3 regions of the Streptomyces tamarix genome follow, and region 1 is predicted to be linked to each of the others. Evidence: riboswitches for the same ligand, from Rfam matches in the RefSeq annotation. Region 1 holds a riboswitch; each other region holds the start of a gene.
The links. A riboswitch is a leader RNA that binds a small molecule or an ion and turns the genes downstream of it on or off. The one in region 1 is predicted to bind cyclic di-AMP.
Positions count from the first base shown of each region.

Region 2: it holds a riboswitch for cyclic di-AMP, as region 1 does, so the genes downstream of both, RND61_RS17120 (M23 family metallopeptidase) here and RND61_RS29145 (M23 family metallopeptidase) in region 1, are expected to answer to the same signal.
Region 3: it holds a riboswitch for cyclic di-AMP, as region 1 does, so the genes downstream of both, RND61_RS28680 (transglycosylase family protein) here and RND61_RS29145 (M23 family metallopeptidase) in region 1, are expected to answer to the same signal.

Region 1 is NZ_JAWCTQ010000056.1:5,249-8,446, reverse strand. It holds gene RND61_RS29160 (XRE family transcriptional regulator) at 1-116, shown strand, start outside; gene RND61_RS29155 (DUF6126 family protein) at 135-290, shown strand; gene RND61_RS29150 (tyrosine-protein phosphatase) at 311-1,123, opposite strand; cyclic di-AMP (ydaO/yuaA leader) riboswitch at 1,685-1,840, shown strand; gene RND61_RS29145 (M23 family metallopeptidase) at 1,845-2,786, shown strand; gene RND61_RS29140 (SGNH/GDSL hydrolase family protein) at 2,948-3,198, shown strand, end outside.
Region 2 is NZ_JAWCTQ010000019.1:83,777-86,974, forward strand. It holds gene RND61_RS17115 (GntR family transcriptional regulator) at 1-403, opposite strand, end outside; gene RND61_RS17120 (M23 family metallopeptidase) at 629-1,399, opposite strand; cyclic di-AMP (ydaO/yuaA leader) riboswitch at 1,413-1,575, opposite strand; gene RND61_RS17125 (M16 family metallopeptidase) at 1,776-3,143, opposite strand; gene RND61_RS17130 (M16 family metallopeptidase) at 3,170-3,198, opposite strand, start outside.
Region 3 is NZ_JAWCTQ010000053.1:26,398-29,595, forward strand. It holds gene eno (phosphopyruvate hydratase) at 1-333, opposite strand, end outside; gene RND61_RS28680 (transglycosylase family protein) at 656-1,342, opposite strand; cyclic di-AMP (ydaO/yuaA leader) riboswitch at 1,346-1,515, opposite strand; gene RND61_RS28685 (transglycosylase family protein) at 1,776-2,795, opposite strand; gene RND61_RS28690 (cytochrome P450 family protein) at 2,909-3,198, opposite strand, start outside.

The DNA of each region.
Region 1 (3,198 bases):
CGCACCGGATCGCCGCGGCCACCCGCGACGGGGCGGAGCTGCTGTTCGTCCACACCCTCCTGCAGAGCTCCGCCGCCGACCTGTGCCTCGGCGGCGGCCCCGCCCAGCGCCACTGAGACGACCGAGAGGTACGCGTGTCCGAGCCGGAGAACCCGAACCCCATCCCCAGCACCCAGGAGCGGTGGATCAACCGCAACCTCGTCATACGGCTGTTCGCCTACCTGGTCGCGGGCCACCTCTTCGCGGCCTTCCTCTACCTGCTCTTCCTGCTCGGCGGCCAGAACCAGTAGCCGCCCGGCCCGCGCGGACCTCAGACGTCGAGCAGGCGCTCGCGCAGCCGGTCGCGGGTCTCGCCGCTCAGGCCGAGCCCCTCGCCGAGGTACCGCTCGGTGGAGCCCCAGGTCTCCTCGATCGTCGCGTACGCCGTGTGCAGGTACTCGGCGCGCGCGTCGAACAGCGGGCCGAGCAGCTCCATCACCTCCGGGGACATCCCGGCGGGCGACGAGTCGCTGCGGCGGACCTTGTACCGGCGGTGCGGGTCGTTCGACTTCAGGTAGTCCGCCTCGATCGCCTCGCGCTCCACGCCGACCGCCAGCAGCACCACCGCCACGGACAGACCCGCGCGGTCCTTGCCCGCCGCGCAGTGCATCAGCGCGGGCACGCTGTCCGCGGCGAGGGCGTGCAGGACCCGGCTGTGCTCCGCGGTGCGCTCGACGACGATGCCGCGGTAGGCGGCCCGCATCCGCGCCGCCGCCTTGCCGTCCCCGAGCAGGTCCCGCAACTGGTCCAGGTCGCCGTTGCGGACCATCCCCCAGAACTCGGCGCCGTCGGCCGGGTCCGTCAGCGGGATGTTGACGTTACGCACCCCGGGCAGCTCCACGTCCGGGCCCTCCAGCGCCTGGTCGGCGGCGTTGCGGAAGTCGAAGACGGTGTGCAGCCCGAGCGACGTCAGGAACGCCGCGTCCTCCTCGGTGGCGTGCGCGAGGTGCCCGCTGCGGAACAGCACCCCGGGCCGCACCCGGCGCCCGTCCACGGTCGGCAGCCCGCCCACGTCACGGAAGTTGCGGACGCCGGTCAGCTCCGGCTCGGCGGTCGACGGGAAGGACGGCAGCTGCTGCGTCACGGGAGCTCCTCCGTGTCTGGCGTCGGCGACGGCCGCCGACGAGGTAGCGGTCCGACGATACGACATCGCTTCCCCGGGCAAGGATCCGCCGCGGGGTGGGTGCGGCGCACCGTCCCGCCGGTGGCGCGCGGGTGGCGGGACGCCCTGCTCCCCACCGTGGCCGCGTCCTGTTCCGGCGTGGTTCGCCCAGGGGAGCCAGGCGGCTTCGGCGCGATGATCGTCCGCTTGTGTCGTTGTTGATCCGATGATCACGTAAGAGGGATTCTGTCGCTTCTGTCCGTATTGATGGAGTACGTCATAACGCGCCCTGGAAACAAGGGGGATGGGCTCCACCGCGTGAGCAGCGTCATAAAGGTGACGGATCGTATCCGGTGGCGCCGCCTGGAATCCCCGCGCCACACGGGAATTCATGATCCGTAATCCACGGAGGGTGACCGGAATTCCCCGAAGAATTCCCCGGCGTGAATGAGCGGGGGCAACCATCCGCTTGTTCCCGTCGTCCCCACTCGTTTACGGTCCCGTTCCAGCCGGGCGGATCGCCGAATCCTGCCGCCGCCCCGGAATTCGCACCCACCCACGTGTGGCAGGAGCGGGGGAACCAGGTAGGCCGCCGTACGGGAATTCCCGTACGGCTCGGGGTGAAGTCGCGCCACCCGCGCGGCCGGGCAGCTCCAGCCCGAACCCGACAGCTCACCTCGCAGGCGCCGGAGAGGAATTCGCCATGCCCGCCAAGGGTAAGCACCGCCGTATCAAGTCCAGCCCGCTCACGCGCGGTTTCGTCGCCGCCGGAACGGGCGGTGCCGCCATCGCCCTCCCGCTCCTCGGTGCGACCGGCGCGCACGCCGCCGCCCCCGCCACGGCCCCGGCCGCCGCCCCCGCGCAGACGGCCGCCGTCGCGTCCGCCGCCGGGACCGCCAAGCCCGCGCCGCGCGTCTACACCGTCGTCGCCGGCGACTACCTGGCGAAGATCGCCCACAACAAGAACGTCGAGGGCGGCTGGAAGAAGCTGTACGCCGACAACCGCGAGGCCATCGGCGACGACCCGGCGCTCATCCACCCGGGCCTGAAGCTCACCCTCGGCGCCAAGGCCACCGCCAGGGCCGACGACTCCCGCGGCGAGCGCGCCTCCCGGTCCGCCGCCAAGACCCAGGCCCCCGCCGAGGTCCAGGCCCCCGCCGAGGCGAAGCCCGCGGCCGACACCCCGGCCGAGGCCGAGACCCAGGCCCCGGCCGAGACCCAGACGCCCGCGCAGAGCGGCTCCGGCTTCACCGCCCCGGTCTCCGCCGGCATCACCACCCCGTACCGCGCCTCCGGCTCCATGTGGTCCTCCGGCTACCACACGGGCGTCGACTTCGCCGCCTCCTCCGGCAGTACCGTCAAGGCCGTCGGCCCGGGCACCGTCGTCTCCGCCGGCTGGAGTGGCGCGTACGGCAACGAGGTCGTCATCAAGCACGAGGACGGCAACTACTCGCAGTACGCCCACCTGTCCTCCCTCTCCGTCTCCGCCGGCCAGACCGTCGGCGGCGGGCAGCAGATCGGCCTGTCCGGTTCCACCGGCAACTCGACCGGCCCGCACCTGCACTTCGAGATCCGCACCAGCCCCAGCTACGGCTCGGACGTCGACCCGCTGGCCTACCTCCGGAGCCACGGCGTCAGCATCTGAACCTGACGCGCGCGTCACCGCGAACCGCCGCCGCCCGGCACCCCGCGAGGGTGCCGGGCGGCGGCGCGGTGGCGGAGATCACGCCCCGTCAACCCCTCCTTACGGTCGCGTAGGTCACATCCCACGGTGGATGATGTGCTGCCGTGGCAGACGATTCGACGATGGGGGAGAACGACGTGATCGGGTCGTACACGGCGATCGGCGACAGCTTCACCGAGGGCGTGGGGGACCCGGGCCCGGACGGGCGGTTCCTCGGCTGGGCCGACCGCCTCGCGGTCCTGCTCGCCGACCGGCTCCCGGAGGGCCGGGAGTTCCGGTACGCCAACCTCGCCGTGCGCGGCAGGCTCCTCGACCAGATCGTGGAGGAGCAGGTGCCCCGGGCCAAGGAGCTCCTCCCCGACCTGGTGACCTT
Region 2 (3,198 bases), on a different contig from region 1:
CGAGCGTCTCGTGGAACCAGTCGCCCAGCGGGCGCAGGTCCTCCCCCTGGCCGCGGCGGGCCCCCTCCCGACCCAGGCGGACGAGGCCGCGCAGCACCTTGAGGTGGGCCTCGGTGCGGCGCTGGGCGGCGCGGGCGGCGCCCAGCGGCTCCAGCAGCGTGCGCATCTCCAGCAGGTCGGCGGCGTCCTGCTCGGTCGGCTCCGCCACGCAGGCGCCGACGTGGCGGCGCGAGACGACGAAGCCCTCCGACTCCAGGGTCCGCAGCGCCTCGCGGACGGGGACGCGGGAGACGCCGTAGCGGCGGGCGAGCTGCTCCTCGGCGAGGCGGCTGCCGCGCGGCAGCACCCCGGAGACGATGTCCGCCCGGATCGCCGTACACACCGAGTGCGCGGGAATGCGCATACCGAACCTCCGAATCGCTCCGCCCACCGTTTAATCCGCGCGACACCCAATAGTTCGACGCTGTTCGGTGACTCTATTGCAACGAAGGGCATTTTCCGATCCCGGGCCGTAATCCATGGTGAATTTTTGGCCGGGGCGGTGGACTGCGGGCGGCGGGAAGGCGGAGGGGCGACGCGAAGGCCCCGGCTCGGTGACCGAGCCGGGGCCTTCGCGGAGCGGGGCGGGTCAGACGTCGACGCCGCGCGCCCGGAGGTAGGAGACCGGGTCGACGTCGGAGCCGTACTCGGCGGAGGTGCGGGCCTCGAAGTGGAGGTGGGGGCCCGTGGAGTTGCCGGTCGAGCCGGAGATGCCGATCTGCTGGCCCGGCATGACCGTCTGGCCGACCGCGACGCCGATCGAGGCGAGGTGGCCGTACTGCGTGTAGGTGCCGTCGTGCATCCGGATCACCACGTTGTTGCCGTACGCGCCGCCCCAGCCGGCCTCGACGACCGTGCCGAGGCCCACGGAGACGACGGCGGAGCCGTACGGGGCGTGGAAGTCGACGCCCGAGTGGCTGCCGGAGGACCACAGCGAGCCGCCCGCCCGGTAGGGGGTGGAGACGTACGAGCCGGCCACGGGGAGCTGGAAGGAGTTGAGGCGCTTGCGCTCGGCCTCGCGGGAGGCGCGCTCCTGGGCCTCGCGGGCGGCCTGGACCCGGGCCTCGGCCTGGCGTTCGGCCGCCGCTTCGGCCTGCGCCTGGCGCTCGGCCACCTCGGCGGCCAGCTCCTGGGCGGCGGCCTGGTCCTCGACCTCGTCGGCCAGCTCGTAGCCGGCGATGGCCTGGTTGAGGCCGGTGTCCTCCAGGGAGGCGCGCTCCGCGTCCGCGGCGAACGCCGGGGAGGCGAGGGTTCCGATGACGCCGGAGGTGGCGAGGGCGGCGGCGCCGGCGACGTGGGCGCTCCTGCGGCTCACTCGGCTCGGGGCACGGTGCTTCCCGGTGGAACGGGTGAACGCCATGAAGGGAACGTGTCCTTTCCTTCCCTCTCGCCTACCGGGTTAGCTGACGGGTTCGGAGCAGGAAGGTCTCCTACGGGCCCCTCCACGCGGTGGCGAAGGCGTCCGATTCACCCCAGGGGACATGGGTCCCCGGCTCCCCGGGCTCACGCCCGACGGGGATTCGGCGATCGCTGCCCGGTGCCGCGGGTGCGGCGGGTACGGGGGGCGGACAGCGCCTAAGACGCTATGCGGCTGATCTTTCAATCACCAAACAGACACGCTTTTTTGTAGCGCACGCCACAGAACAGACACCCAACCTCTCCAACAAAACGGACATAAGTCCGAGCAAGAACGGAACCCCGCCGTCCGGGTGGACGACGGGGTTCCGCCCCGTCAATCAGCCGGTGACGACGGTCACTTCGCCGATGCCCAGCGCCTCCACCGGCGCCTTGATCTGCGCCGCGTCCCCGACGAGGACGGTGACGAGGCGGTCCGGCGGGAAGGCGCTGACGACGGCCGCCGTCGCCTCCACCGTGCCCGTCGCGTCCAGGAGCCGGTACAGCCGTGCCTGGAAGTCGTCCGGCAGGTGCTGCTCGACCTGGTCGGCGAGGGTGCCGGCGACGGACGCCGCCGTCTCGTACTTGAGCGGGGCCACGCCCACCAGGTTGTGCACGGCGGCGTCGCGCTCGGCGTCGGTGAGCCCCTCCGCCGCGAGGGTGCGCAGCACCTTCCACAGGTCGTCCAGCGCCGGGCCGGTGTTGGGCGTGTCGACGGAGCCGCTGATGGCGAGCATCGCCGCGCCCGTGCCGTCCGGCAGGGACCGCAGGACCTGCCCGAAGGCCCGCACGCCGTACGTGTAGCCCTTCTCCTCGCGCAGGACGCGGTCCAGGCGGGAGGTGAGCGTGCCGCCCAGGCAGTACGTGCCGACGACCTGCGCGGGCCACACGCTGTCGTGCCGGTCGGGGCCGACGCGGCCGATGAGGAGCTGCGTCTGCACGGCGCCCGGCCGGTCCACGATGACGACGCGGCCGGTGTCGTCGGCGGTGACGGGCGACGCCGTGCGCGGGCGGGGCGCGCCGCCCGTCCACGCGCCGAGCGTGTCGTCGAGGAGCGCGTCCAGGTCGATGCCGGTCAGGTCGCCGACGACGACCGCGGTGGCCGACGCGGGGCGGACGTGGGCCTCGTAGAAGGCCCGTACGGCCGCGGAGTCGATCCGGGCGACGGTCTCCTCCGTGCCCTGGCGGGGCCGGGACATGCGCGAGGAGGCCGGGAACAGCTCGGCGGAGAGCTGCTTGGCGGCGCGGCGGGCGGGGTTGGCCGTCTCGTGCGGGATCTCGTCGAGGCGGTTGCGGACGAGGCGGTCGATCTCGTCGTCCGCGAAGGCCGGCGCCCGCAGCGCGTCGGAGAGGAGCCCGAGGGCCTTGTGCAGCCGGGAGGCCGGCACCTCCAGGGAGACCCGCACGGCGGGGTGGTCCGCGTGCGCGTCCAGGGTGGCGCCGCACCGCTCCAGCTCGGCGGCGAACTCCTCGGCGGTGTGTTTGTCCGTGCCCTCCGACAGGGCGCGCGCCATGATGGTGGCGACGCCGTCGAGGCCCTCCGGCTCGGCGTCCAGCGGGGCGTCGAGGACGATCTCGACGGCGACGACCTGCTGGCCGGGGCGGTGGCAGCGCAGCACCGTCAGGCCGTTGCCCAGCTCGCCCCGCTCGGGCGCGGGGAAGGCCCACACGCGGGGCGTGCCCGGCTTCGGCCGCGGGTGGAACTCCATGGTCGTCAGAGACACGGCAGCGTCGCTCACTGGTCCGCCCCCTCTTCCTCGTCGC
Region 3 (3,198 bases), on a different contig from region 1:
GATGGCGTTGGCGCCGAGGGAGGACTTGTCCGGGGTGGCGTCCAGGTCGAACATCGCCTGGTCGATCAGCCGCTGCTCGGTGGCGTCGTAGCCGACGAGCTCCGGGCCGATCTGCTCGATGACGGCGAGCACGGCCTTCTCGACACCCTTGCCGAGGTAGCGGTCCTTGTCACCGTCGCGGAGCTCGAGGGCCTCGAACGCACCGGTGGAGGCACCGGACGGGACGGCAGCACGGCCGGTGCTGCCGTCGTCGAGGCCGACCTCGACCTCGACCGTGGGGTTGCCTCGGGAGTCCAGGATTTCCCGGGCTACGACGACGTCGATGGACGGCACGAGCATCTCCTTCTGGGATGTGACGCATGGAGTGCAGGATCTTTGGCCTTGCGGCAAGAGCCTAACCGCCCCGGAGGGCCGGGGCCCGCGACCGCCCGCCCGCTGGGACGAAAAAGGGCACGAAGCGGTGGATTACGGGGTGAACGGCCGCCACTCCTACTGGACGGTAACCACCTTGAGCGCCCCCGTTCTCATCCGTCCTGGATCGGTTTGCCCCGAAACGGGGAGGCCCCGGCTCGCCGCGTACGGGGGATGCGCGACGAGCCGGGGCCGGCTCGGGGGGAGCGGCCGGCCGGGTGGGTCCGGCCGGACCGCCTCCGGGTCAGCTCAGGTGGAGCTGCTGGCCCGGGTAGATGAGGTCGGCGTCGTCGACGATGTCCTCGTTCAGGTCGAACAGCTTCTTCCAGCCGCCCTTGACGCCCTCGGCCGTGGCGATGGAGCTGAGCGTGTCGCCGGCCTTGACCTCGTACTCGCCGTCGCCCTTCTCGACCTTCTCGCCGGTCGGGGTGGTGACGGTCTCGGCCTTGGCCTTGGGGGCCGCCGCCTTGGGCTGGGCCGGCTTGGGCGCGGTGCGCTGCTCGCTGCGCGTGGTGGGCTCCTCGGCGGTGCGCTCGGCGGCGGCGCCGCCACCGTACGGCGCGTTGGACAGGCCGACGCCGCAGACCGGCCAGGCGCCCTTGCCCTGGCCCGCAAGGACCTTCTCGGCGATCTCTATCTGCTGGGCCTTGCTGGCCCGGTCGGCGGTGGAGGCGTACTGCGTGCCGCCGTACGCGGCCCACGTGGAGGCCGAGAACTGCAGGCCGCCGTAGTAGCCGTTGCCGGTGTTGATGGACCAGTTGCCGCCGGACTCGCACTGCGCGACGCGGTCCCACTCGGAGGCGGTCGCGGCGCTGGCGGACGTGGCGCCCATCAGCGGGGCGGCGACGGCCACGCCGGTGATGCCGGCGAACGCGACGAGACGGACGGCCTTGGACGGGCGACGGTGCTTTCCCTTGCCGGAATTCAGCATGGCGGATCTCCTCACCGACGCCTGCGAGGTGAGCTGTCGGGTTCGGGCCTGGTGAGTGCCCGGCCGCGCGTTGGGCGCGCGGCTTCACCCCGAGCCGGTTCCGGTCGTCTCTCAACGGCCGGGCCCGGCACTTACCTTGGGTCCCCCGCTCCTGCCTACGGCGCTGGAAGCGTCGACTGTTCCCGTCGCCCGGCGGCAGGATTCGGCGTTACCGGTCGGACGGGGCCCGCGGTGGCGAGCGGTATCGACGGTAAGCACAGACCCGCCCCAAGTTCAAAGGGGGACATCCGGGTCAATCCGCCCCTACGCGCCTGCCTCTTGCGGGCGTTTGCGCAGGTAGGGGCGGAGACGGACGGATCGGGCGGCGCAGGGGCGCGAGTTGGGGCAAAGAGACTCTTGTCTCACTTCCGAGAAACGGACATTCGGCCCGTAACTATCCCTCGTTCACGCCCAGATCGAGGCTCTGGCCAGGGAGGATGAGGTCGGGGTCGGTACCCACGGTCTCGCGGTTCGCGTCGTAGAGCGCCGGCCAGCCGCCGGCCAGCTCGTGGGTGTCCGCGATGGCCCACAGGTTGTCGCCGGGCTGGACGGTGTACGTGCCGTCCGCGGCGAGGCCCTCCGCCGTACGTGCCGTTCCGTCACCCCGCGAGGTGTGTCTACCGTTTTCACGCCCACTGACCGTATTGTCGGATTCAACGGACTCGCCGGACCCGCCGGATTCGCCGGACTCATCGGTGGCGCCCGGAACCGTCGGAGCGGTCGCGGCCTCCTCCTTGGCCGGCTCGCCGCGGTGCCTGCCCGTGCCGGAGGCGGAGCCGCCCGTGCCGCCGTCGGCCGCGGGCGCGTCACCGGAGGCGGCGGGGTCCGCGGGGTCGTCGGAGGGCGTGGCCGTCGCGTCCGGGGCGGCGGGGGCGGTGGTCTTCCCGCCGCCCTCGGCCGTGCCGGAGGGGGTCGTGGCGCCCTCGGTGGCGGCCTTCGCCGGCGCGGCGGGCTCCTTCGACGCCCCGGCGTCCGCACCGGTGCCCGCGGACGGCTCCGGCGTGGCGCCCGGGCCGGTCTCCGCCGGGGCGGGGTCGCCCGCGCCGGCCAGGCCCGCGATGGGCGCGCAGGTCTCCCACGCGGCGGAGCCCCGCGCGGCGAAGACCTTCTCCGCGACGGCGATCTGCTGGGAGCGGCTGGCGAGGTCGGCGCGCGGCGCGTACGCCGTGCCTCCGTACGCCTGCCAGGTCTCCTGCGAGAACTGGAGGCCGCCGTAGTAGCCGTTGCCGAGGTCGGCGCTCCACATGCCGCCGGTCTCGCACTCGGCGACCCGGTCCCAGGTGGCGGCGTCGGCGGCGGACGCGGTGCCCGCGCCGAGCAGCGGCAGGGCGATCGCCGATCCGGTCACCCCCGCGGCGACGACGAGGGCGGGAGCCTGACGGGGTCGACGGTGTCGTCCGTTCCCGGAGCGCATGCGTTGGACCTTTCGCGTGACTGCTGAGGTGACGGTGAACGTAGCGGCATTCGAACGCCAGTCACAAGTCGATGCAGGGGAGATTACGCGAACATCACAGAGCTGATGGTTCGTCAGATCCTTTCGGGGGTGAACTCCACCGGGAGGGTCCGCAGCCCGCGCATGATGAGCCCGCCGCGCCACCGCAGTTCGTCCGGATCGACGGCGAGGCGCAGGTCGGGCAGGCGCGTCAGCAGCGTGGCCAGCGCGGCCTGCCCCTCCAGCCGGGCGAGCGGCGCGCCCAGGCAGTAGTGGATGCCGTGCCCGTACCCGAGGTGCTGGTTGTCGGTCCGCCCGAGGTCCAGGGTGTCCGGGGCGTCGAACCGCTCCGGGTCCCGGTCGGCCGCGGCGAGGACGACGAGGA